DNA from 3 places in the Neobacillus sp. C211 genome. Region 1 is predicted to be linked to each of the others. Evidence: riboswitches for the same ligand, from Rfam matches in the RefSeq annotation. Region 1 holds a riboswitch; each other region holds the start of a gene.
The links. Region 1 has a riboswitch for S-adenosylmethionine ahead of metK (methionine adenosyltransferase). Riboswitches for the same ligand answer to the same signal wherever they lie in the genome.
Positions count from the first base shown of each region.

Region 2: it holds a riboswitch for S-adenosylmethionine, as region 1 does, so the genes downstream of both, ACSU6B_RS27955 (homoserine dehydrogenase) here and metK (methionine adenosyltransferase) in region 1, are expected to answer to the same signal.
Region 3: it holds a riboswitch for S-adenosylmethionine, as region 1 does, so the genes downstream of both, mtnK (S-methyl-5-thioribose kinase) here and metK (methionine adenosyltransferase) in region 1, are expected to answer to the same signal.

Region 1 covers NZ_JBPXRO010000032.1:28,394-36,078, reverse strand. The annotation lists gene ACSU6B_RS23665 (ABC transporter ATP-binding protein) at 1-288, opposite strand, end outside; gene ACSU6B_RS23660 (ABC transporter substrate-binding protein) at 309-1,274, opposite strand; gene ACSU6B_RS23655 (alpha/beta hydrolase family protein) at 1,449-2,243, shown strand; gene ACSU6B_RS23650 (DUF2584 domain-containing protein) at 2,281-2,523, shown strand; gene pckA (phosphoenolpyruvate carboxykinase (ATP)) at 2,567-4,153, opposite strand; SAM riboswitch class I at 4,401-4,540, shown strand; gene metK (methionine adenosyltransferase) at 4,741-5,940, shown strand; gene asnB (asparagine synthase (glutamine-hydrolyzing)) at 6,221-7,685, shown strand, end outside.
Region 2 covers NZ_JBPXRO010000054.1:10,147-17,831, forward strand. The annotation lists gene argF (ornithine carbamoyltransferase) at 1-835, shown strand, start outside; gene ACSU6B_RS27930 (argininosuccinate synthase) at 920-2,131, shown strand; gene argH (argininosuccinate lyase) at 2,193-3,569, shown strand; gene ACSU6B_RS27940 (carbon-nitrogen hydrolase family protein) at 3,691-4,551, shown strand; gene ACSU6B_RS27945 (GNAT family N-acetyltransferase) at 4,572-5,234, shown strand; gene ACSU6B_RS27950 (GNAT family N-acetyltransferase) at 5,254-5,928, shown strand; SAM riboswitch class I at 6,025-6,136, shown strand; gene ACSU6B_RS27955 (homoserine dehydrogenase) at 6,240-7,478, shown strand.
Region 3 covers NZ_CM122574.1:87,721-95,405, reverse strand. The annotation lists gene ACSU6B_RS00530 (LutC/YkgG family protein) at 1-162, shown strand, start outside; gene ACSU6B_RS00525 (2-oxoacid:acceptor oxidoreductase family protein) at 442-1,455, shown strand; gene ACSU6B_RS00520 (thiamine pyrophosphate-dependent enzyme) at 1,455-3,749, shown strand; gene ACSU6B_RS00515 (metalloregulator ArsR/SmtB family transcription factor) at 3,879-4,463, shown strand; gene mtnK (S-methyl-5-thioribose kinase) at 4,498-5,682, opposite strand; SAM riboswitch class I at 5,786-5,938, opposite strand; gene ACSU6B_RS00505 (carbon-nitrogen family hydrolase) at 6,007-6,792, opposite strand; gene ACSU6B_RS00500 (pyridoxal phosphate-dependent aminotransferase) at 6,911-7,685, shown strand, end outside.

The DNA.
Region 1 (7,685 bases):
ATTCTCTTCAATCGTTTTCCAAGGGAACAAATAATCTTGTTGGAGCATATAACCGATTTGGTTTTTTGCGGTAGTTACCGGTTTTTTTTCTAACAAGACAGTACCTTGCGTTGGTTTAAGCAAACTAGAAATAATGGAAAGCAGAGTCGTCTTACCACAGCCGCTGGGGCCGAGGAGGGAGACAAACTCGCCCTCCTCCACTGTTAATGAAATATCGGAGAGGGCCGTGGTGGCAGAGGCTTTAGTAAAATAGGTGTGATGAATATTTTGAACGGTCAAAAAGCTCATAAGAACGGCCTCCCTTTCCTTTATTCTTTTATTATCTTGTCAGCGATTTCTGTATTTACAAGTGTTTGATGATCTACTTCTTTTGGCAGTACTCCTGCTTCGTTCATGATGTTTTGTAGATTGTTCCACTCCTCTTGGTCAAGGATTGGATCTGTTGCAAAAGATCCTTGATTTTTATAACGCTCAACAACAGTGGTCATAATTTCTAAATCTGTATCTGGAAAAAACGGTTCCACCGCTTTTGCAATTTCCTCAGCACTGTGCGACTCTACCCATTGTTGAGCTTTGTAAATTGCTCGTGTGAACTTTTCAATCGTTCCCTTATTTTCTTTCATATAGCTTTCCTTGGACATAAACGTAGTATATGGTACGTGGCCAGACTCTTTACCGAAGGAAGCAACAATATGACCTTTTCCTTCTTTTTCAAAAATACTAGCCGTTGGCTCAAATAATTGCACAAATTCGCCCGTTCCAGAAGCAAAGGCATTGGCAATATTGGCGAAATCAATGTTCTGGATTAAGTTCAAATCCTTTTGAGGATCAATCCCATGCTTCTTTAAAACAAATTCGCCAACCATCTGTGGCATGCCGCCTTTACGTTGCCCTAAGAAGGTTTTTCCTTTTAAGAGGTCCCATGAAAAATTATCAATCTTTTCTCTAGCAACGAGGAAAGTACCATCGGTCTGGGTTAATTGTGCAAAATTGATGACGGGGTCGTTTGCGCCTTGGGCATAAACATAAATCGATGTTTCTGAACCAACTAGGGCAACGTCCGCCCCCCCAGAAATCAGAGTGGTCATGGTTTTGTCGCCGCCGGGTGTTGTTGTTAGCGTGACGTCTAAACCTTCAGCTTTGAAAAATCCTTTGGCTAGGGCAACATACTGCGGGGCATAGAAAATGGACCGGGTAACTTCAGCGATTCGAACTTTCTCAAGTTTCTTTGTTTCATTTTTTGTGGAGCTATTACAAGCGACAAGTGAAAACATAAGTATAGTGATAAGCAGAAAGGAGAAACTGAACTTTAACGATTTTTTCATGAAGCGAGCCTCCTTATTTATCATAAAAAATCTGGGCTAATTGCCTAAGATATCGTATGAAGAGGAGAAAAATGTGTGAATGCCTAGAGAGAATAAATTTTATAAAAAAGGGAAGTTTTGCTGATGAGCCAATACAATGACGGAAAGATTGTTGATATCACGCGCTTTCCTTCTCCAAATCCAAATATTGAATTAAAAGTAATCACTTACCTTTCCAATGGATTACGAGTGAAAGGCATGCTTGCGGAACCGATTGGGGAAGGTGAGTATGATGGATTCCTTTATTTACGCGGCGGCATTAAAAATGTTGGTAAAGTTCGACCAGCAAGGATTGCCCAGTTCGCAGCTGAGGGCTTTGTTGTTTTTGCACCTTATTATCGTGGAAATCAAGGTGGGGAAGGCAATGAGGATTTTGCCGGGGACGACAGGGAAGACGCCTTTTCCGCCTTTTTGCTGTTAAAATCTATGCCCAGAGTACGTGAAATACATATATTTGGGTTCTCGCGGGGTGGTGTAATGGCGCTTTTGACAGGAATTGAATTCCCTGAGACCGCGTCTGTTGTCAGCTGGGGCGGGGTCAGTGATATGTCTCTCACCTATTTGGAACGTAAAGATTTACGCAGAATGATGAAGAGGGTCATTGGCGGAACCCCTCAGAAATTTCCGGAACGGTATCAAGACAGGACCCCTCTTTATCAAATAGAAAAGATCAAAGCCCCTGTCCTGATTATCCATGGTGCTAAAGACGGAAATGTTTCGGTGGAGCATGCGTATCGTCTTGAAAGAAGGCTGAGGTTAGTAGAAAAACCAGTCGAAGCATGGTATTTTAACGAATTTACACATTACTTCCCACCAGCAGTAAATAGAAAAGTCGTGAATGATTTAACGAAGTGGATGAAAAGTCACCGTAAAAGATGATAATATATAGGTATTACAAGTAGAGGAGCGGATGTTTATGGGTATGCCTCTTGAGTTAAATACGATGATTGTAACTAAAGGTAGAGAAAAACGAGTGGAAGAAAACGTCTTTTTGCTAGAAAAAGAAGGGTACAGACTTTATCCAATTGAGATTCCGATTGATGTAAGAAAAACAATCGATAGTGATTCAAGTGGTACCGCATTGATAAAAAAAGTCGAGTTGCAAAATAACAGCACGACCATAACCTATCAATTAATTTCATTAAATTCGACTAACTAATGAGATTAGAAAGCCCATATCGAATCGATATGGGCTTTCGATATTATGCTATTGGTCCGCCTTTTTCTTCAATATCACGTGAAACATTAGTGAACTTTTTAAAGTTTTCGCGGAACTTTGCGGCTAATTCCTTTGCTTTCTTTTCATATGCCTGCGAATCCGACCAAGTTTTAATCGGCTGTAGGACTTCGTCTGGTACACCTGCAATATGGAGCGGGATATTTAATCCAAAGATCGCGTCCTTGACAGTCTCCACATGGTTTAATTCTCCCTCAAGAGCGGCTTCAACCATAGCGCGCGTGTAGGAAAGTTTCATTCGATTACCGACCCCATATTCGCCGCCGGTCCAGCCAGTATTGACAAGAAAAACATTGGCATTGTGCTCAAGTATTTTTTCACCGAGCATTTCTGCGTAACGAGTCGCAGGCAGCGGCAGGAATGGAGCACCAAAGCAAGTGGAGAAGGTAGCTTGTGGTGACGTTATTCCACGCTCTGTTCCGGCTAGTTTTGAGGTGTAGCCACTTAAAAAGTGATACATTGCTTGTTCCTTTGTTAATTTTGAAATTGGAGGCAAGACTCCGAATGCATCAGCGGTTAAAAAGACAATCGTATTTGGGTGGCCAGCGATACTTGGTTGAACAATATTATCAATTGCGTCAATCGGATAAGCGGCACGTGTATTTTCGGTCAACGTTCCATCATCATAATCAGGGATTCTTGATTCCTGATTCAATGTTACATTTTCTAGGACAGTTCCAAAGCGGATGGCATCAAAGATTTGCGGCTCCTTTTCACGAGAAAGATTGATACATTTTGCGTAGCAGCCCCCCTCGATATTAAAGACACCATTAGAGGACCAACCGTGCTCATCATCACCAATTAATCGACGATTGGAATCCGCTGATAAAGTTGTTTTGCCAGTTCCAGACAAGCCAAAGAATAAAGCAACATCGCCTTCAATCCCAACATTGGCAGAACAGTGCATCGAAAAAATATTGTTTTCAGGCAGTAAATAATTCATTACAGAAAAAATCGACTTTTTCATTTCCCCTGCGTATTCTGTACCACCTATTAAAACAATTCTTTTTTCAAAAGAAATCATAATAAATGCTTCCGAGTTGGTACCATCGATAGCCGGATCTGCTTTGAAATTAGGTGCAGAAATAACGGTAAATCCAGCATCATGGGTAAGTAGTTCAGCATCCGACGGGCGAATAAATAACTGGTGTACAAATAAATTTTGCCACGCTAATTCATTTACCACTTGGATGGATAAACGTGATTTTTTATCAGCACCCGCAAATCCTTTAAAAACAAAGATCTCATTTTTCTGTTGTAAATAATTAATGACCTTTTGATAAAGCTTTGTAAAAACCGGTTCTGAAATTGGTTGATTGGTCGTGCCCCATTCAATTTTGTCTTTAGTTGAATCTTCTAAAACAATGAATTTATCCTGTGGAGACCGGCCAGTATACTTTCCAGTAGCGACACTAATTGCTCCCGTAGAAGTTAATGCTCCTTCATGACGGGTTAAGACTTTCTCAACTAATTGAGGAACAGATAATTGCACATGAACATGACTTTCATTTAACAATTGATTTAATTCATTAGGAGTATCAACAGAATTCATTTAATGAGACCTTCCTTTATTTAGTTTTTAGATTGTTAATAATATAAAAAGTATAACACATTAGCTGAATTAATGTATCCTATTTAACTGGATTTATATATTATAAAACTTTAATTGAAGATATAAAAAAAATTTATAAAAGATACTAACATATTTCGTATATTTCCCATTTTGTTGAAAAACATTTCTTAAAAAATTCATTGACATTGTTGGGCAGTGTGATATTATTCTAATTTGAACGGATACTCTCTTATCCTGAGCTGGTGGAGGGACAGGCCCAATGAAACCCAGCAACCTGCAGTATGAAAAGATTGACCACTTAAAAGGTCCTTTTCAGGATGCGAAGGTGCTAATCTGACGCAAGGCTTTGACCTTGAACGATAAGAGCGAAAGGCCCGGAACAACCTTTCCTCTCTGGTAAGGTTTTTTGTTTTGTATAAGTCCTTTATGAAAAGAGTCTCTAATAAAAATCCTTTGTTAATTACATACTAAGGGAATGAGTACCGTATCAAATTCTCGATGTTTAAGGAAGTATTCCTGTAACCTTTCTAAAACCTCGATTATCTCATATTATAGGAGGAATTCAGATGTCAACAAAACGTCGTTTGTTCACTTCTGAATCAGTTACTGAGGGTCATCCTGATAAGATCTGTGACCAAATTTCTGATTCCATTTTAGATGCTATTTTAGCAAGGGATGCTAATGCCCGTGTTGCGGCTGAAACTTCAGTAACAACAGGACTAGTGCTAGTAGCAGGAGAAATCACCACATCTACCTACGTGGATATTCCAAAAATTGTTCGTGAAACGATTAAAAACATCGGCTACAATCGCGCGAAATTCGGTTTTGACTCAGAAACCTGTGCTGTTTTAACATCTATTGATGAACAGTCTCCAGATATCGCGATGGGTGTTGACCAAGCTTTGGAAGCCCGTGAAGGTCAAATGTCTGATGAACAAATCGAAGCAATTGGTGCAGGGGACCAAGGTTTAATGTTTGGTTTTGCTTGTAATGAAACAAAAGAGCTTATGCCTCTTCCTATTTCACTAGCGCACAAACTTGCTCGCCGTTTAACAGAAGTACGTAAAGATAAGGTTCTTGATTACTTACGTCCAGACGGAAAAACACAAGTAACGGTTGAATATGATGAGAACGATAAACCAGTACGTATTGATACGATTGTTATTTCCACTCAACACAATCCTGAAGTTGAGTTAGAGCAAATTCAACGTAACTTGAAGGAATATGTTATTAATCCGGTAGTTCCAAAAGAATTAATCGATGAAAAGACAAAATACTTTATTAATCCAACCGGCCGTTTCGTTATTGGCGGACCACAAGGGGATGCTGGCTTAACAGGCCGTAAAATCATTGTAGATACGTATGGTGGATATGCTCGCCATGGCGGTGGTGCATTCTCTGGTAAGGATCCTACAAAAGTGGACCGTTCAGCTGCCTACGCCGCACGTTATGTTGCCAAAAATATCGTTGCCGCTGGCCTTGCTGATAAGGTAGAAGTTCAACTTGCCTATGCAATTGGAGTTGCTAGACCCGTTTCGATTGCAGTTGATACGTTTGGGACAGGTAAAGTGAGCCAAGACGTGTTAGTTGATTTAGTAAGTGAAAACTTCGACCTTCGTCCTGCAGGTATCATTAATATGTTGGATCTTCGTCGCCCAATTTACCAACAAACAGCAGCTTATGGTCATTTTGGCCGTACAGATGTGGATCTTCCTTGGGAGCGCACAGATAAAGTAGAAACATTACGCCAACAAGCAAATCTATAAAACGTTATGGGGGTTACATTCTACATGTAGCTCCCGTTTTTATTTCTCCGTCTATTTACCTGTATAGTAATTCAATTAGTGAATAAAATGTAATGTTTAGGCAGGTCAAAAGAAGTAAAAAATGATGATAATTAATTTGCCTATTGTTCACAGTGCAATTTTAATAAAAAAAGTGGTAGTATTAGAGAGTATGTTTTTCTGTCTAGCACTAACGCAAGGCGTTTGCGCTTTGGAGCAATACGTCCTTTTAAAGGATATTTAGAATGAGGTGAAGTACATAATGTGTGGTTTTATCGGTTGTGTACACGACAAAACACAAAACTATAGTGATGAGCAAAAACAACAATTTAAAAATATGAACGATATTATAACTCATCGCGGGCCGGATGATGATGGTTTTTATTATGATGATCATATCCAATTTGGGTTCCGCCGTTTAAGTATCATTGATATTGAGAGTGGTCATCAACCGCTTACGTATGAAAATGAACGCTATTGGATTATCTTTAATGGTGAAGTTTATAACTATGTAGAACTGCGCGAGGAACTATTGAGCGAAGGATTAACCTTTTCAACTAGCTCTGATACCGAGGTTATTATTGCACTCTACAGCCATTTGAAGGAAAAAGCCGTCGAAAAACTACGCGGAATGTTCTCCTTTGTCATCTGGGATAAACAAGAACAAACTCTTTATGGCGCGCGTGATCCGTTCGGGATTAAACCGTTTTTTTATTTTGAAGATGGTGAAAGAACATTTTTTGCCTCTGAGAAAAAGAGTATTCTATTGGGGCTCGAAAATGATGTTATTAACTATGATTCCTTGCAGCATTATTTGACCTACCAATTTGTTCCTGAACCAACCACCATGTCTGATGGTATTAAGAAATTAGAGCCAGGTCATTTTTTTACCAAAAAGATTGGCTCACCAATGGAAATCAAAAGATATTGGAAAGCACACTTTAAACCAGTTCACAAATCAGAGCCTGACTTTATCAAGGAAATTAAAGATGTCCTGTTCGATTCTGTAAAAATGCACATGCGCAGTGATGTTCCAGTAGGCTCATTCCTTTCTGGCGGGATTGATTCTTCGATTATTGCATCGATTGCAAAAGAATATCACCCTGCGATTAAAACCTTTTCGGTAGGTTTTGAGCATAATGGATTCAGTGAAATTGATGTCGCAAAAGAGACAGCTGAGAAGCTTGGTGTCGAAAATATCAGCTATGTGATTTCACCGCAGGAATATATGAATGAAATTCCAAAAATTATGTGGCATATGGATGATCCGCTGGCAGACCCTGCTTGTGTCCCGCTTTATTTTGTTGCCCGTGAAGCGAGAAAGCACGTAACCGTTGTTCTTTCAGGTGAAGGTGCAGATGAATTATTTGGCGGCTACAATATTTATCACGAGCCGCAATCCTTAGAGGTGTTTAATAAAATTCCGAGAGCAGGAAAAGTGCTTTTAAAAGGGATAGCGGGTATGATGCCTGAGGGAATGAGAGGAAAAAGCTTTATAGAACGCGGTGTAACTCCTATGGAAGAACGTTACATTGGTAATGCGAAAATGTTTACCGAAGAAGAAAAGCGCGAACTACTAAATGTCTATCGTGAGGGATTAGATTACACTGATATAACGAAGCCGCTTTACGCTGAATCGAGTGGTTATGATCCTGTTGACCGGATGCAGTATATTGATATCCATACATGGATGCGCGGCGATATTTTGCTGAAGGCCGATAAAATGA
Region 2 (7,685 bases), on a different contig from region 1:
AAAACAAGGAAAACCGCATCCGTATTTAAGCGGGAAGGTTTTAGGGATGATTTTTGAAAAATCATCCACCCGTACAAGGGTATCATTTGAGGTAGGGATGTTGCAGTTAGGCGGTCATGCAATATTCTTAAGTTCAAAGGATATCCAGCTTGGAAGAGGAGAAAGTATTTCTGATACCGCAAAAGTGTTGTCTCGCTATGTGGACGGATTAATGATTCGAACGTTTTCACACGATTCAGTCGAAGAATTAGCTGAGCATGCAACAGTACCAGTTATTAATGGTTTAACTGACCTGCAGCACCCTACCCAAGTGTTAGCAGACCTTTTAACGATTCTTGAGCATAAAGGGAAACTGTCCGGCTTAAAGATGTGCTATATTGGGGACGGCAATAACAATATGGCTCATTCTTTAATGGAAGGCGCGATGAAGGTTGGAATGGATATTAGTATTGCCAGTCCACCAGGATATTTGCCTGATGGAGAAATAACAGAGAAGGCAATTAAAGTTGGAAACCAAACTGGATGTAAGCTCGTGATTACAAATGATCCGCTAGAAGCTGTTAAAGATGCAGATGTCATCGTAACAGATGTCTGGACCAGTATGGGGCAGGAAGAAGAAACTTCAAAAAGACTCGAGGCATTCCATGGATTTCAAGTAAATAATGAACTTTGTAAGAATGCAAAGGAGGACTATATCTTTTTGCATTGCTTGCCTGCCCATCGAGGCGAAGAAGTTACAGCAGAGCTCATCGATGGTCCTCATTCAGTGGTTTTTGATGAAGCGGAGAACCGTCTTCATGCCCAGAAAGCAATTTTAAAACTTTTACTAGCATAATGGTTTCTTTTCTATGAGACTTGTTGTATAATAATTCTATCGGGTGAATAAAAATACACAGACGGTAAGAGGAGAATAAAAACAATGACAAAAGAAAAAATCATTCTAGCCTACTCAGGCGGTTTAGATACATCAGTTTCAGTAAAATGGATTCAAGAAAAATATGGCTACGATGTGATTGCATTAGGCCTAGATGTCGGTGAAGGAAAAGACTTAGAAGCCATCAAAAATAAGGCACTGAATGTCGGAGCCATTAAAGCTTATATGATCGATGCTAAAGAATTATTAGCAAAGGAATATATTTTACCAGCATTAAAAGCTAATTGCTTATATGAAGGAAAATATCCATTATCTTCAGCTTTATCTAGACCGCTTATTTCAAAACTATTAGTAGAGGTAGCAGAAAAAGAGGGCGCCACTGCTGTTGCTCATGGCTGCACAGGTAAAGGAAATGACCAGGTACGTTTTGAAGTTTCGATCCAAGCATTGAACCCAAGTTTAAAAGTTGTTGCCCCTGTTCGTGAATGGGGAATGACACGTGACGAAGAAATCAAATATGCTGAGGAGAACGGAATTCCAATCCCAGTCGATTTAGATAATCCATTTTCAATTGATGCCAATATCTGGGGCCGTGCTTGTGAAGCTGGTGTTCTGGAAGATCCATGGGCTGAGGCGCCAGAAGCAGCCTTTGATTGGACGAATCCAATTGAACTAACACCAGATGCAGCAGAGTATGTTGAAATCGAATTTGAACAGGGAGTACCTGTTGCCCTTAATGGTGAGAAGCTCCCGCTTGTTCAATTAATTGAAACCTTAAATGCACTTGGCGGTAAGCATGGTGTTGGCCGTATTGATCATATTGAAAATAGATTAGTAGGAATTAAATCCCGTGAAGTGTACGAAAATCCTGCAGCGCTAATTTTAATCAATGCCCATAGAGAATTAGAGTTTTTAACTCTAACTCGTGAAGTTACACAATTTAAGACACAGGTTGAACAGCAAATGGCTAAGATTATTTACGAAGGACTTTGGTATTCTCCTATAAAACCAGCACTTGATGCATTTATTAATGAAACTCAAAAGAACGTTTCTGGAACAATTCGTGTCAAGCTTCATAAAGGTAATCATACGGTTGTTGGCAGAAAGTCACCTTACAGCTTATACAATGAGGAACTAGCAACATATTCTAAAGGCGATGCATTTGATCATAATGCCGCAGTAGGATTTATTAAGATTTGGGGTCTGCCAACAAAGGTCTATTCAGAAGTGAATAAAAAGGAATCAATTTTAAAATAATTCGGATTGCCCTCGAATCCTTTTTCGAGGGCTGTCTTGTTAGGTTAAGGGGGAGCAATCAATGTCTAAGTTATGGGGCGGCCGTTTTACGAAAGAAACGAATAAGCTAGTTGAGGAATTTACAGCCTCAATTACTTTTGATCAAAAGCTAGCTAAGGAGGATATCGCAGGAAGTCTTGCCCATGTGCAAATGCTGGGTGAGTGCGGTATTATTCCAATGGAGGATGCTATAAAGATTAAGGACGGACTACTCTCCATCAAGAAACTGGTCGACGATAACGCGGTAGAGTTTTTAGTTGAAGATGAAGATATCCATATGAATATTGAAAAGTTATTAATAGAAAAAATTGGTCCGGTGGGAGGAAAGCTCCATACAGGGAGAAGCCGTAATGATCAGGTGGCCACCGACATGCACCTATACTTAAGAACGAAAACAACTGAGCTGATTAAATTAATAGAAGATGTCCAGCAGGCATTAATTGAGCAGGCGAAAGAGAATGTCCAAACGTTAATTCCTGGATATACTCACCTGCAGCGTGCCCAGCCTGTATCCTTTGCCCATCATTTAATGGCTTATTTTTGGATGTTTGAACGTGATAAAGAGAGATTGATTGATAGTTTGAAGCGTATCAATTGGCTGCCTCTTGGTTCAGGAGCATTGGCAGGAACGACGTTTCCGATCAACCGTGAACGTGTCGCGGAACTGTTAGGTTTTGAAACGGTCTATCCTAATAGTATGGATGCTGTCAGTGATCGCGACTTTATCCTTGAGTTTTTATCGATTGGTTCAATAATCATGACCCATATTTCCAGATTATCCGAAGAGCTTGTCATCTGGTCGAGCCAGGAGTTTCAGTTCGTCGAGTTGGATGATTCGTTTTGCACAGGTTCAAGTATTATGCCGCAAAAGAAAAATCCAGACGTACCGGAGCTGCTACGTGGAAAAACCGGACGGACATATGGTAATTTAATCGGACTGCTCACCGTTCTTAAAGGTCTGCCACTCGCTTATAACAAGGATTTACAGGAAGATAAAGAAGGCATGTTTGATACGGTTGAAACGCTTGAAGGTTCCTTAATGTTATTAGCACCGATGATTGAAACGATGACAGTAAATAAAGACGTGATGCGTAAGGCCATTAACAATGACTTTTCTAATGCCACAGATATTGCTGATTACTTGGTAAGAAAAGGTCTGCCCTTCCGTGATGCGCATGAAGTTATCGGAAAAATTGTTTTATATGCGATTCAGTCTAACAAATTTTTGCTAGATTTGAGCTTCGAGGAATATCAAGGCTTTAGTCCATTATTTGAGGAAGATATTTATGTTGTATTGGCTCCTGAGCATGTTGTTGGTGTGCGAAATAGCTTTGGGGGAACGGCTCCAGAGCAAGTGGAAAAGCAAATCAAGCTTGCAGAGGGAAAACTAGAGCAATAAATATAATTTTTTTCAAAGCCTGCCATTTGGTGGGCTTTTAGTTTTTAAAATTTGTATTAAATACTAAAATATTAGATAATTTCCCCATGGGAATTTTAACTAATGACAGGAGGAAAAAATGATGAAAATTCGTGTGTCTGCCGTTCAGTACCAACTACATACCATTCAATCCTTCGAGGAATTTACTTCACAATGTGAGCACTACATAAAAACTGCTGAGGAATTTGGGGCAGAGTTTGTCTTATTTCCAGAGTTCTTTACAACTCAACTACTTTCAATAGGTAATGGTCAAGGCAAGAGCCTGACAATTAATGACCTGCCAAGTTATACCCAACAATATCTAGAACTGTTTTCTAATTTTGCACAAAAAAAGAACATACATATTATTGCGGGAACACATGTGATTGAAAGGGATGGCAAGTTGTATAATACAGCACATTTATTTTACCCAGATGGAAGAATTGGTGAGCAGGCCAAACTCCATATTACACCGACTGAAGTAAATGAATGGAATATGGCACCTGGGGATTCATTTCAGATATTTGAAACAGAAAAAGGGAAAATCGCCCTCCTTACTTGTTATGATATTGAATTTCCAGAAATTGTACGTATGGCAAAGGCCAAAGGTGCCGATGTGATTTTCTGTCCATCATGCACAGATGACCGTCATGGTTTTCATCGTGTTCGTTATACCAGCCATGCTCGTGCAGTTGAAAACCAAGTATATGTGGTCCTAACGGGAACTGTCGGTTCACTGCCGACTGTTGATTTTATGCGCGCTAATTTTGGCCAGGCGGCAATCATTACTCCTAACGATATACCATTTCCACCAAAAGGAATCTTGGTGGAAGGGGAAATCAATAATGACATGATTGTGACGGCTGACCTAGATTTAAACTTGTTATATGAAGTAAGAGAACGTGGTTCCGTTACAACCTGGCGTGATCGAAGAACGGATCTTTACACAGATTGGGAAAAATAAACTGAAGGGGTGGGTATAGAATGTATCGAAGTGAATTTTACGTCTATGACCAAGAGCGGCATGTGCCAGTTATCATTCGCAATTATTCAAAAGTGGATTTTGACGATCTTATCAAGATTCAATCCGAGTGCTTCCCACCTCCTTTTCCTTCAGAATTATGGTGGAATAAAGAGCAATTAACAAACCATGTGAACATGTTTCCAGAAGGTGCATTGTGTGTTGAAGTAGCTGGTGAATTAGCTGGGTCAATTACCGGCTTAACTATCGACTTTGATCCTAGCGATAAAAACCATTCGTGGGAAGAAATCACTGACCATGGATATATTCGGAACAATAATCCAAATGGGAATACCTTGTATATTGTTGATATTAGTGTTCGTCCGAAGTACCGCAAACTAGGGCTTGGTAAATTGATGATGCAGTCTATGTACCATGTTGTGATAGAAAAAGAGTTATATCGATTACTTGGCGGGGGCAGAATGCCAGGATATCATAAAAAAGCTGATATCATGACACCAGGACAATATTTAGATGCAACTATTAAAGGGGAAGTTCAAGATCCTGTTATCACTTTCTTGCTGCATTGTGGTCGTGTGCCAATAGGGATTATTGAAAATTATCTAGAGGATGAAGAATCCTGCAATTATGCTGCATTAATGGAATGGAAAAACCCTTTTAGATGAGTGAGAGGAATGAATCATAATGGAATATATTAGAATAACCAGTATAGAAGACCCTAATTTTAAAAAGCTTCATAACTTAATGGGAGAAATATTTCCTGCAGAAGAAGTATTAGAATATGAGCTATGGAAAGAGCCATTAGAAGATCCGAGTATTCGCGTGTTTGTGGCTGTCGATGGAGACGAAGTCACAGGAGCAACTGAATATCGTTATTATCCGGATTGGAATATTGCTATGACAGATTTTACAATCATCAGTAAACCAGGCTTAAGCCTTGGCCGTTTTTTAGCGCAAAACCGTTTAACGGATTTACAACAATTAGCTAAAGAAAATGGTAACGAGCTATTCGGGATGTTTGCAGAAATATACGATCCGTACCGGGTTGAACATCACGAATTTGGTGGAGTAAAGGTTATGGATCCATATGTCCGACGTGAAGTTCTATCCCATATGGGTTATAAACGCATTGATTTTTCATATGTTCATCCTTCCTGGAAAAACAATGGGGAAGCTGTAGCAGGTCTAGATTTATGTTTCATGCCAATTCAAGATGAAGGACTTAATTCACTACCAGCAGACCTGGTAAAGGATTTTCTGACGACATACTATTCAATTCTTTCAAATAAGCCGAAGGAATGGCTCGAAATGATAGATCGACTGGGGAAAAAGGAATTTGTCCCCCTATTACCACTTTAATAAAAAGAAATTTCAAATAATATTGACAACTACCTTGGAATCAACTAGAATTCTCTTTATAACTTTGAAATTTAATGAAAAACTAACTAAATAAAACTCTTATCCAGAGCGGCGGAGGGACTAGGCCCGATGAAGCCCGGCAACCATCAAGGTAATTCTTGAAAAGGTGCTAATTCCTGCAGGTTATTTTTAACCTGACAGATAAGAGGAGGAAATCTACCCTCTTCTTATGAAGAGGGTTTTTTCTTATTTATATGAGATAAAAAAACAACCTATTAGTCATGTCTAATATTATTTAAGGGGTGGAGAGCATGTCTGTCATTAAAGTGGCAATTCTAGGCTTTGGTACAGTTGGGGAAGGCGTTTATAGAACAATTCAATCTCATGCGGAAGAGCTTGAGAGAGTGTTAGGGAGAAAAGTGGAAGTTGCAGCCATACTAATTAAAAATAAGCAGAAAAAGAGAAATATTAATAAAGATGTACTAATCACTTCAGATTTCAATGAAATTTTAAGTCTTCCTCAGCTTGATGTTGTTGTCGAAGCAATCGTGGACAAAGAACCCCCCTTTACTTTTTTAAAACAAGCTATACAAAGTGGTTGCCACATAATCACAGCGAATAAAGAAATGTTTGCACACCACGGGAATGAGTTGCTCGAGTTAGCCGAGAATTATAATGTTTCGGTGGGTTACGAAGCAACAGTTGCGGGTGGAATTCCGGTAATTCAAACCTTAAGGCAGTTATTAAATGTTAACCGAGTTCGTCACATCCAAGGAATTCTTAATGGGACATCGAATTTTATCCTAACGGAAATGCGCGAGAAGAAGCAGTCATTTGCTGATGCTCTTATTTTAGCGCAAGAGAAGGGGTATGCTGAAGTGGATCCAACCAACGATGTGGAGGGCTTTGATGCTTTTTATAAAACAATGATTCTCAGCAGAATTGCTTTTGGGAAAGAACCAAATTGGCAGGATGTTGAACGTGAAGGGATTACTTCAATCACAAGTGAATTAATCGAAGCAACTGAAAAGCTTGGGTTAAGGTTTAAGCATATTGCTAGTATTAGTAAGACAGGTAGTCAAATTAACGCAGAGGTTAAACCAGTCCTTGTTGGGAAATCTCATCCTTTTTATTCTATTGAAGGCGTAGAAAATGCGGTAAATATTCACTCTGATATTGTTGGTAGTATTACTTTGCAAGGACCAGGAGCTGGGATGTATCCTACTGCAAGTGCTGTTATTGAAGATTTGGTCTATGTCTGTCAAAATCGGTCGTCAAATAAGAGTATCACAAAAATAACAGCAGCATGTGATGGAGAGAAAAAAGGGAACGAAAAAGAATTATGGTTAATTCAAGGCCTCTCAAAGAATTATAATAACCCTTTGATTACATGGGTGGCCCAAGCTTCTGATAAGATAGCAATTATCAAGGCAACCAAGGAAGAAATTGAAAAGTTAATTAATCTGAAAAAGGCAACGTGCTACTTTCAAATTATTGGGGAGTATGATACAGAAATTAAGAATAAAGAAGTAACTTTAGCTGTCCTCTAAAAAGCCATTATTCCCGTGATAGAAGAGCACTTTGGTGCTCTCAGATTGTCGAGAAAGGGTATTTTTATCGGCAATTTTTTATTCTCAGCATTTAATTATTCATTGTACCTGCTAATGGGCCTGTTGATTTCCGCTCTAGGCACTTCGCTTTCCACGGGCGGTCCGGGGAGCCTGCGTGCCTTCCGCGGAAATCAACAGGGAGGTAAT
Region 3 (7,685 bases), on a different contig from region 1:
GCTGCTCAAAAGATGAGGGAGATTCACAAGAAAACGGGGCATGTTGCTTCATGCATCAATTTTATTACCGGACCAAGTAACTCTGCGGATATTGAATTGAATCTAGTAGTTGGTGTCCATGGGCCAGTAAAAGCTTCCTATATTGTTATTAACGATCTTTAAACAAATGAAATGGTCTGTATCCTGAAATGGATGCAGATCATTTTTTTATAATCTGTTATACAACATAAATTCACCTGTTATATAATTGCGAAAGCTCTTTAAAGTCATATATGGTAACCCTTATTCAATAAAAATTTTATGTGTTTCAAGATAATTATCGTTATGTTTGACTTTTATCACATCTTATTAAAAATAGTTGTCTTACAATAGTTTTTGGGAACCTTAAATTTTTATGTCTATTTCGTGTTATTTTATTGAACGAAGTTAGGGAGGGACATTATGTCTATTTTACCGAAAAAAAATGAATTAGGATTTTTTGAAATCCGTCTTGAATCAATTGGGGGGCTGGGAGCTAACCTGGCTGGAAAAATGTTAGCGGAGGCTGGTGTTTTAAGTCTTGGCTTGAAAGGATCCAATTTTTCATCCTACGGCTCTGAGAAAAAAGGGTCTCCAGTAAAGAGTTTCATTCGCTTTTGTGAACCAGATGTAGAAATTAGAGATCATAGTCCAATTGAACAACCACATATTGTTGGTGTTTTCCATGAAGCCTTATATAGAACGGTTGATGTTGTTAGCGGTTTGAATGCTGATAGTATAGTCTTAGTAAATACAGCAAGGGATTTTGATGAAGTTAAAACGGATTTACAATTAGATTATGGTACACTAGCGATTGTTGATGCCCTCCAGATAGCCGTAGAGGAAAAAACTAAAGTAAATACGGCAATGCTAGGAGCATTATATCGTATTTGTGATTTTCTAGATCCTGAATCCATGAGAGACGTGATTCGGAAAACGTTTACGAAGAAATACCCGCATCTTGTTGAACCAAATATCCGCACTTTTGACCGCGGTTATAATGAGGTTCAATTTAAAACATATGAAGTGCCAGAAGGGGCTGAAGGAAAAGCCTTCACACGCCCACTTCCTCAGCTTGGCTACTTGACTCAGGAAATCGGTGGTGTCATGGTTTCTCAAGCAAATAGTATTTTTAAAGATTTAAGTGGTTCACGCCAAGGATTCCTTCCGGAGTTCCAACACGATAAATGTATTCACTGTGCTGCATGTGACAACGTTTGTCCTGACTTTTGCTTCGTTTGGGAAGAAGGAGAAGATAAGCGTGGAAGAAAACAAATGTTCCTTCAAGGTATTGATTACCAATACTGTAAAGGCTGCCTGAAATGCGTGGAGGCATGCCCAACCGACGCACTCGGTGATCTTCGTGAAATGCTTGGGTATGCAGATAATAACCGCGTAAAGCAAAACTTTCCTTATATTGCAGGAGGAATCCAATAATGGCTATTTTAGAAGATAAATTAACAACAAAAGGTGTAGCAGAACAAATTTCTACTTTTGAATCTGGAAATGAAATGGCTGCTATGGCGGCAGCACAAATCAATTATCATATTATGGGATATTTCCCAATTACACCTTCCACAGAGGTTGCTCAATTTTTGGATCAAATGAAAACGCGCGGGGAGCATGATATTAAACTGATTCCTGCCGATGGCGAGCACGGTTCCGCAGGTATTTGCTACGGTGCTGCGGCAACTGGTGCACGTGTTATCAATGCAACCAGTGCAAATGGATTCTTATATATGCTTGAACAAATGCCTGTCCAATCAGGGACTCGTTTTCCAATGGTTATGAATCTTGTTACTCGTGCCGTCAGTGGACCGCTCGATATTCGTGGCGATCACTCGGATCTCTATTATGCATTAAATACAGGCTGGGTAATCTTAACAGCAAAGACACCGCAAGCTGTATATGATATGAATATTATGGCGCTTAAAATTGCCGAACATTCAAAGGTTCGCTTACCAGTTATTGTTGCTTATGATGGCTTCTTCACATCCCACCAAAAGCGTCGAGTGGAATTCTTTCAGGACCGCAGTGTTGTACAGCAATTTGTAGGTGAATGTCCAACCGATTACAACTTTGTTAGAGACTTGAGGAAGCCGGTAACTATTGGTGCTCATATGAGTGGTGACGATTTCATTAACAATCACTACCAACAATCAGAAGCAATGTACAATGCTGGTGAGGTATTTAAGGAAGTGGCTGCGGAATATGCTAAGCTTTCTGGAAGAGAATATCCAGTTCTAGATTTATATAAAATGGAAGATGCTGATGTAGCATTATTCCTATTAAACTCTGCGGCAGAATCTGCTAAAGATGTAGTGAATCAACTTCGTGCAAAAGGAATTAAAGCAGGTGTAATTAGCCCGAATATTATCCGTCCATTCCCTGCAAAGGAAATTCGTGAAGCCCTTAAGAATGTAAAATCATTATTGGTTGGGGAACGTGCGGATTCTTACGGAGCAAATGGTCCTAACCTTACACATGAAGTGAAATCTGCACTTCAAGATGACAAAGACAACCAGACGATCGTGTTAAGCCGCGTATTTGGTCTCGGCGGTAAGGATTTCTATGCAACTGATGCACAGGCTTTCTTTGAAATGGCACTTGATGCAAAGGAAAAAGGCTATGCTGAAAAGCCCTTTGATTACTATGGTCATATTCCAGGTAATCCTGAAAAAATCCTTAAGCCTGTTATTTTGCCACAGCACGGGGATGTTTATAAAACAGGTTTAATTGATGTGAAAATGGATGAAGAAACCAATAAATTAAAGGTGAAAATCCCGCCGTTACGTGCTTTAACTGGTAAACCGAAACGGATTGCCTCCGGTCACGGGGCATGTCCAGGATGCGGAATTTTTGCTGGACTCGAGTTATTCTTTAAAGGGATTGAGGGAGACATTGTTACTCTATTCCAAACGGGATGCGCTTATGTAACAACAACATCTTATCCTAGCACCTCCCATAAGCAAACGATGATGCACAATTTGTTCCAAAACGGTGCCGCAACGCTTTCAGGTACTGTTGAAGCATTCATGGAATTAAAACGACGTGGCGAAATTGAAGTATCGGATGACGCCACATTTGTTATGATTACTGGTGATGGTGGTATGGATATTGGTATGGGTTCAGCGATTGGTACTGCTCTTCGCGGACATAAACTGATTATGCTTGAATATGATAATGAGGGCTATATGAATACAGGCTCACAAATGTCTTACTCAACACCACTGGGTCATATGACAAGTACATCGGGAGTTGGAAAGGCGCAGCGAGGAAAAGCCTTCCACCATAAGGATACTCCGCAAATTATGGCTGCTACCAATATTCCTTATGTGTTTACCGGTTCGGAAGCCTTTCCGCAGGACTTAGTTAAAAAAGGTGCAAAAGCACAATGGTACGCACAAAATGTTGGAACAGTATATGGAAAACTTCTCATTACATGCCCACTTAACTGGAAATCTGATGACCGTTTTGGTGCGAAAATAATCGAAGCCGCTGTAGATTCTTGCTTCTTCCCGCTATATGAAATAGAACAAGGTCTTACAACCATAACTTACAATCCAGAAGAGAAGAACAAACGAATTCCACTTTCTGATTGGCTAAAATATATGGGGAAAACAAAACACCTACTTAAAGATGAAAACAAGCCAATGCTAGAAGAATTTGAAGCAGAAGTTGAGAAAAGATGGCAGAGACTTAAAGCAAAGAATGAAAATCCTATGCTGTAAAAAAAGCAATTCAAAAAAACACTTCATTGGGAAGTGTTTTTTTTGTTGGTTATTGACAGGGTAATATAAATTTGATATACATCTAATTAGATGTATATCAAATTAGAATGAAGAGGAGATAGTGCATTGATACAATTAGACCGTGTTGTTGCGTTTTATAAAACGATGGGGGATCCCACACGGATTAGAATCGTTGCTATATTAGCAAAAGGTCCACTCCATGGGCAGGCAATAGCGGGTAAGCTTGGCTTGTCCGCACCTACGATTACCCACCATTTAAAGAAATTACGAGATGTCCATGTGGTGTATGACAGAAGAGTGAAGAATACGATTTACTTTTACTTAAATGAGTCGTTGATTAACCAGCAGGCAAAGGTGTTTACAGAGCTGTTAGAAAAAAAGGGGAAGGAGTTGGATGAAATGGTCGAGTCAAGTATCGAGAGACAAAAAATTATCGAGAACTTCTTTATGAAAAATGGGAAGCTAAATAATATTCCTGCCCAAAGGAAGAAGAAATTAATCGTGTTCGAACACATGGTACGTGGGTTAAAAATAGGTGAAAAGTATGAAGAAAAAAAATTAAACGAGTATATAAAACAATTCCATGATGATTATGCAACTATTCGCAGAGAGTTTATCATAAATCATTACATGTTCCGTGAAAATGGTATTTATGAACTAAATCCAGAAGAAATGTGGGCAAAACTTGACTAGAAAAGCAATCCGAAAGTTCGGATTGCTTTTCCTATTATAATGCTTCTTTTACAGTCGTTATGAAAGAAATACGGTTCTTTATTTCTTTTCGTTGTTTAATTAGGATTGTACCAAGTTCTAATGTTTTCTGCTTTGCAGTAATTCTAGTTTGATCCTCCTCGATCCCATCTAAATCAGCAACATGAGCAAGACCAATTGTTCTTCTGATTAATTCGCAGCCGGCAAAGCCGATCGAGTCCTCAAAAAACTTAGTTAAATTATAGTTTAGAAAGGTAGAGGATTTAGCGTAATCGTCTTTATTCTCCGTATTCCATAATAGTGTAAATTGATCCTCAAATACACTCCATACCGTTTCAATATGATTGAGGAAAAGATCACGTTCTTCAACATTTGCTATTACCTGGAAGAGAAGATTTGCAATTACTTGGCCGATATCAAATCCAGCTGGTCCGTAGAAAGAAAATTCGGGATCGATTACTTTTGTTTCATAATTATCGGCAAAAACACTTCCGGTATGAAGATCACCATGGAGGAGAACTTCAGCCTCTGTTAAAAAGCGTTTCTTCAAAATATTTACATGAAACTTTAGTTCATCATCCTGCCAAAGCTCTTCGACGACAGGACGCAGTCCTTCCTCGAAATCGTTGGTTTCTGCATCAATAAAAGGATCTGTGAAGATTAAATCTTCAGTTATTTTGCAAAGCTCGGGATTGATAAACTGTTGTACATATTCCTTTTTTACGGAAGGGGTTAATCCGTAATCAGAAGTATAAAATAATGTTTTTGCAAGATATTCACCTAGATGCTTTGAAATTAATGGATAGGTTTCTCCTTTGATAAAGCCAGTTCTTGCGATTGAAAGATGGGAAAGGTCCTCCATTACGGTTACAGCTAGGACATCATCTGTGAAAAAAACTTGGGGCACATAATCTGGAGCAATCTGTCCGAAAATTTTTAAGGCATCCGCTTCAATCTTTGCTCTTTTCAAAGTTAATGGCCAGCTTTCGCCAACTACCTTTGCATAAGGGAGAGCTTGTTTGATAATAACACTTTTTCCTTCCAATTCATCAACAATATGAAAGACTAGATTGAGATTCCCATCGCCAATCTCCTTGCAGGAAAGTTTTGCATGCTGGTCAAAAATTTTCAATTCAAGTGCCAGTTCAACTGCACTCTCGTTTGTTAAAGGCTGGTATGTTTTTTGTTTTAGTAGACTCATTATGGTTCCTCCTCGTTTTTGGGAGGCTTAATTATGCACGCAGGCACTAAAAAAGCCTCTTTCTCATCTGAAAGAGGCTGATAGACAATATTGTCTGTCGCACCTCTTATCTCTCAGAAAGATAATCCTTCTGTTGGAATTAGCACCGTGCCTTAAAGGGGGGATCCCCAGCGCAAAAAGCGCCCCATTTCAATGGGTTTCCGGTCGGTTGCTGGGCTTCAAAGGGCCAAATCCCTCAGCCAGCTCATGATAAGAGAAAATCTATTTAACTGGTAAAAATCATATCAGTAACAAAGAGAAAGTGTCAATATTTTTTGAAAATTATTATTTATAGAATTCTGGTTTTCTATCCGTGAAAATAGGAATTTGCTTACGGACCTCCTTGACTAAGTCCATCTCAATTTCAGCCGATAGGATTTCTTCCTTCATTCCAGCCTCAGCAATGACCTCACCCCACGGGTCAATAATCATCGAGTGACCAGCAAACTGGTTATTTGGGTCATTTCCAGAACGGTTACAGGCAATTACATAACTTTGATTTTCAATTGCTCTGGCAATTAAAAGGGCCCTCCAGTGGGACAATCTGGGTGCAGGCCATTCAGCCACAACAAACAGTGCTTCTGCACCTTCTGATGAGTGAGCGCGTATCCACTCTGGAAACCGGATATCATAACAGATCGACCCAGCAAACTGGTGATTATCAAGTTGGAAAAGTCCCTTCTCGGCACCAGGCTCTAAGAAAACATGCTCATTCATGAGTTTAAAAAGATGTAGTTTACTATACTTGTGCACCAGCGTGCCATCTTTATTGATGATGAGGAGAGTATTTTTTACTCCTGTTTCTTCACGGTTCGCAACTGAGCCGCCAACGAAATGGACCTGATTTTGTTGTGCTGCATTTCTCAGAAATTCAATCGTTTGTACTGCTTTTGGGTCTGCAATTTCATTCAGGCGGGTCAAGTCATATCCCGTTGTCCATAGTTCCGGAAGGACAATGATATCGGGTTGTTCAGTCAGTGCATTTTCAATGAGTCTTTCGGCAGTTTGGTAGTTTTTATTGGGATCACCGAAGACGATATCCATTTGCAGACATGAAATTTTTAATTTCACGAATCTTCACCTCGTTTGAAATTTCGGAATTTTTTCTTTACAAGCCGTTATAAAAGTTATATCATTTGTGACTAGAATTTCACAATGATTCTTAAAAAAAATTAAGCAGGTGAGAACAATGAAGCAATTTCCACCATCAGAATTATTAACTAGTCTTCCAAAGCAATTTTTTGCTTCACTTGTTAAAAAAGTGGGGGAATATATTTCACAAGGGTTTGATGTGATTAATTTAGGGCAAGGCAACCCTGATCAGCCAACGCCTTCTCATATTGTTAAAAAACTTCAAGATGCAGCAGCGAATCCATTAAATCATAAATATTCTCCTTTTCAGGGACATCGTTATTTAAAACAGGCTGCCGCTGATTTTTATTTAAGAGAATATGGAGTGAGCATTGATCCGGATAAAGAAGTGGCGATTTTGTTTGGGGGTAAAGCAGGACTTGTCGAAATTCCTCAATGCTTATTAAATCCGGGGGATACCATCCTTGTACCTGACCCCGGTTACCCTGATTATTGGTCTGGGGTTGCTCTTGCAAAAGCTGAAATGGTTACGATGCCGTTACGAGAGGAAAATAACTTTCTACCGGATTATTGCGAACTGGATAAGTCTGTTTTATCAAAAGCAAGGTTAATGTTCCTCAATTATCCTAATAATCCAACAGGAGCTACAGCTACTCATGAATTATTTGATGAGACTATTAAGCTAGCTAGTGATCATGATATTTGTGTTGTTCATGATTTTGCCTATGGTGCTATTGGTTTCGATGGTGAAAAACCAATAAGTTTTATGCAGGTTGAAGGGGCTAAAGAGGTTGGGATAGAGATATATACTTTATCAAAAACCTTTAATATGGCAGGCTGGCGTGTTGGTTTTGCTGTTGGGAATGAGAGTG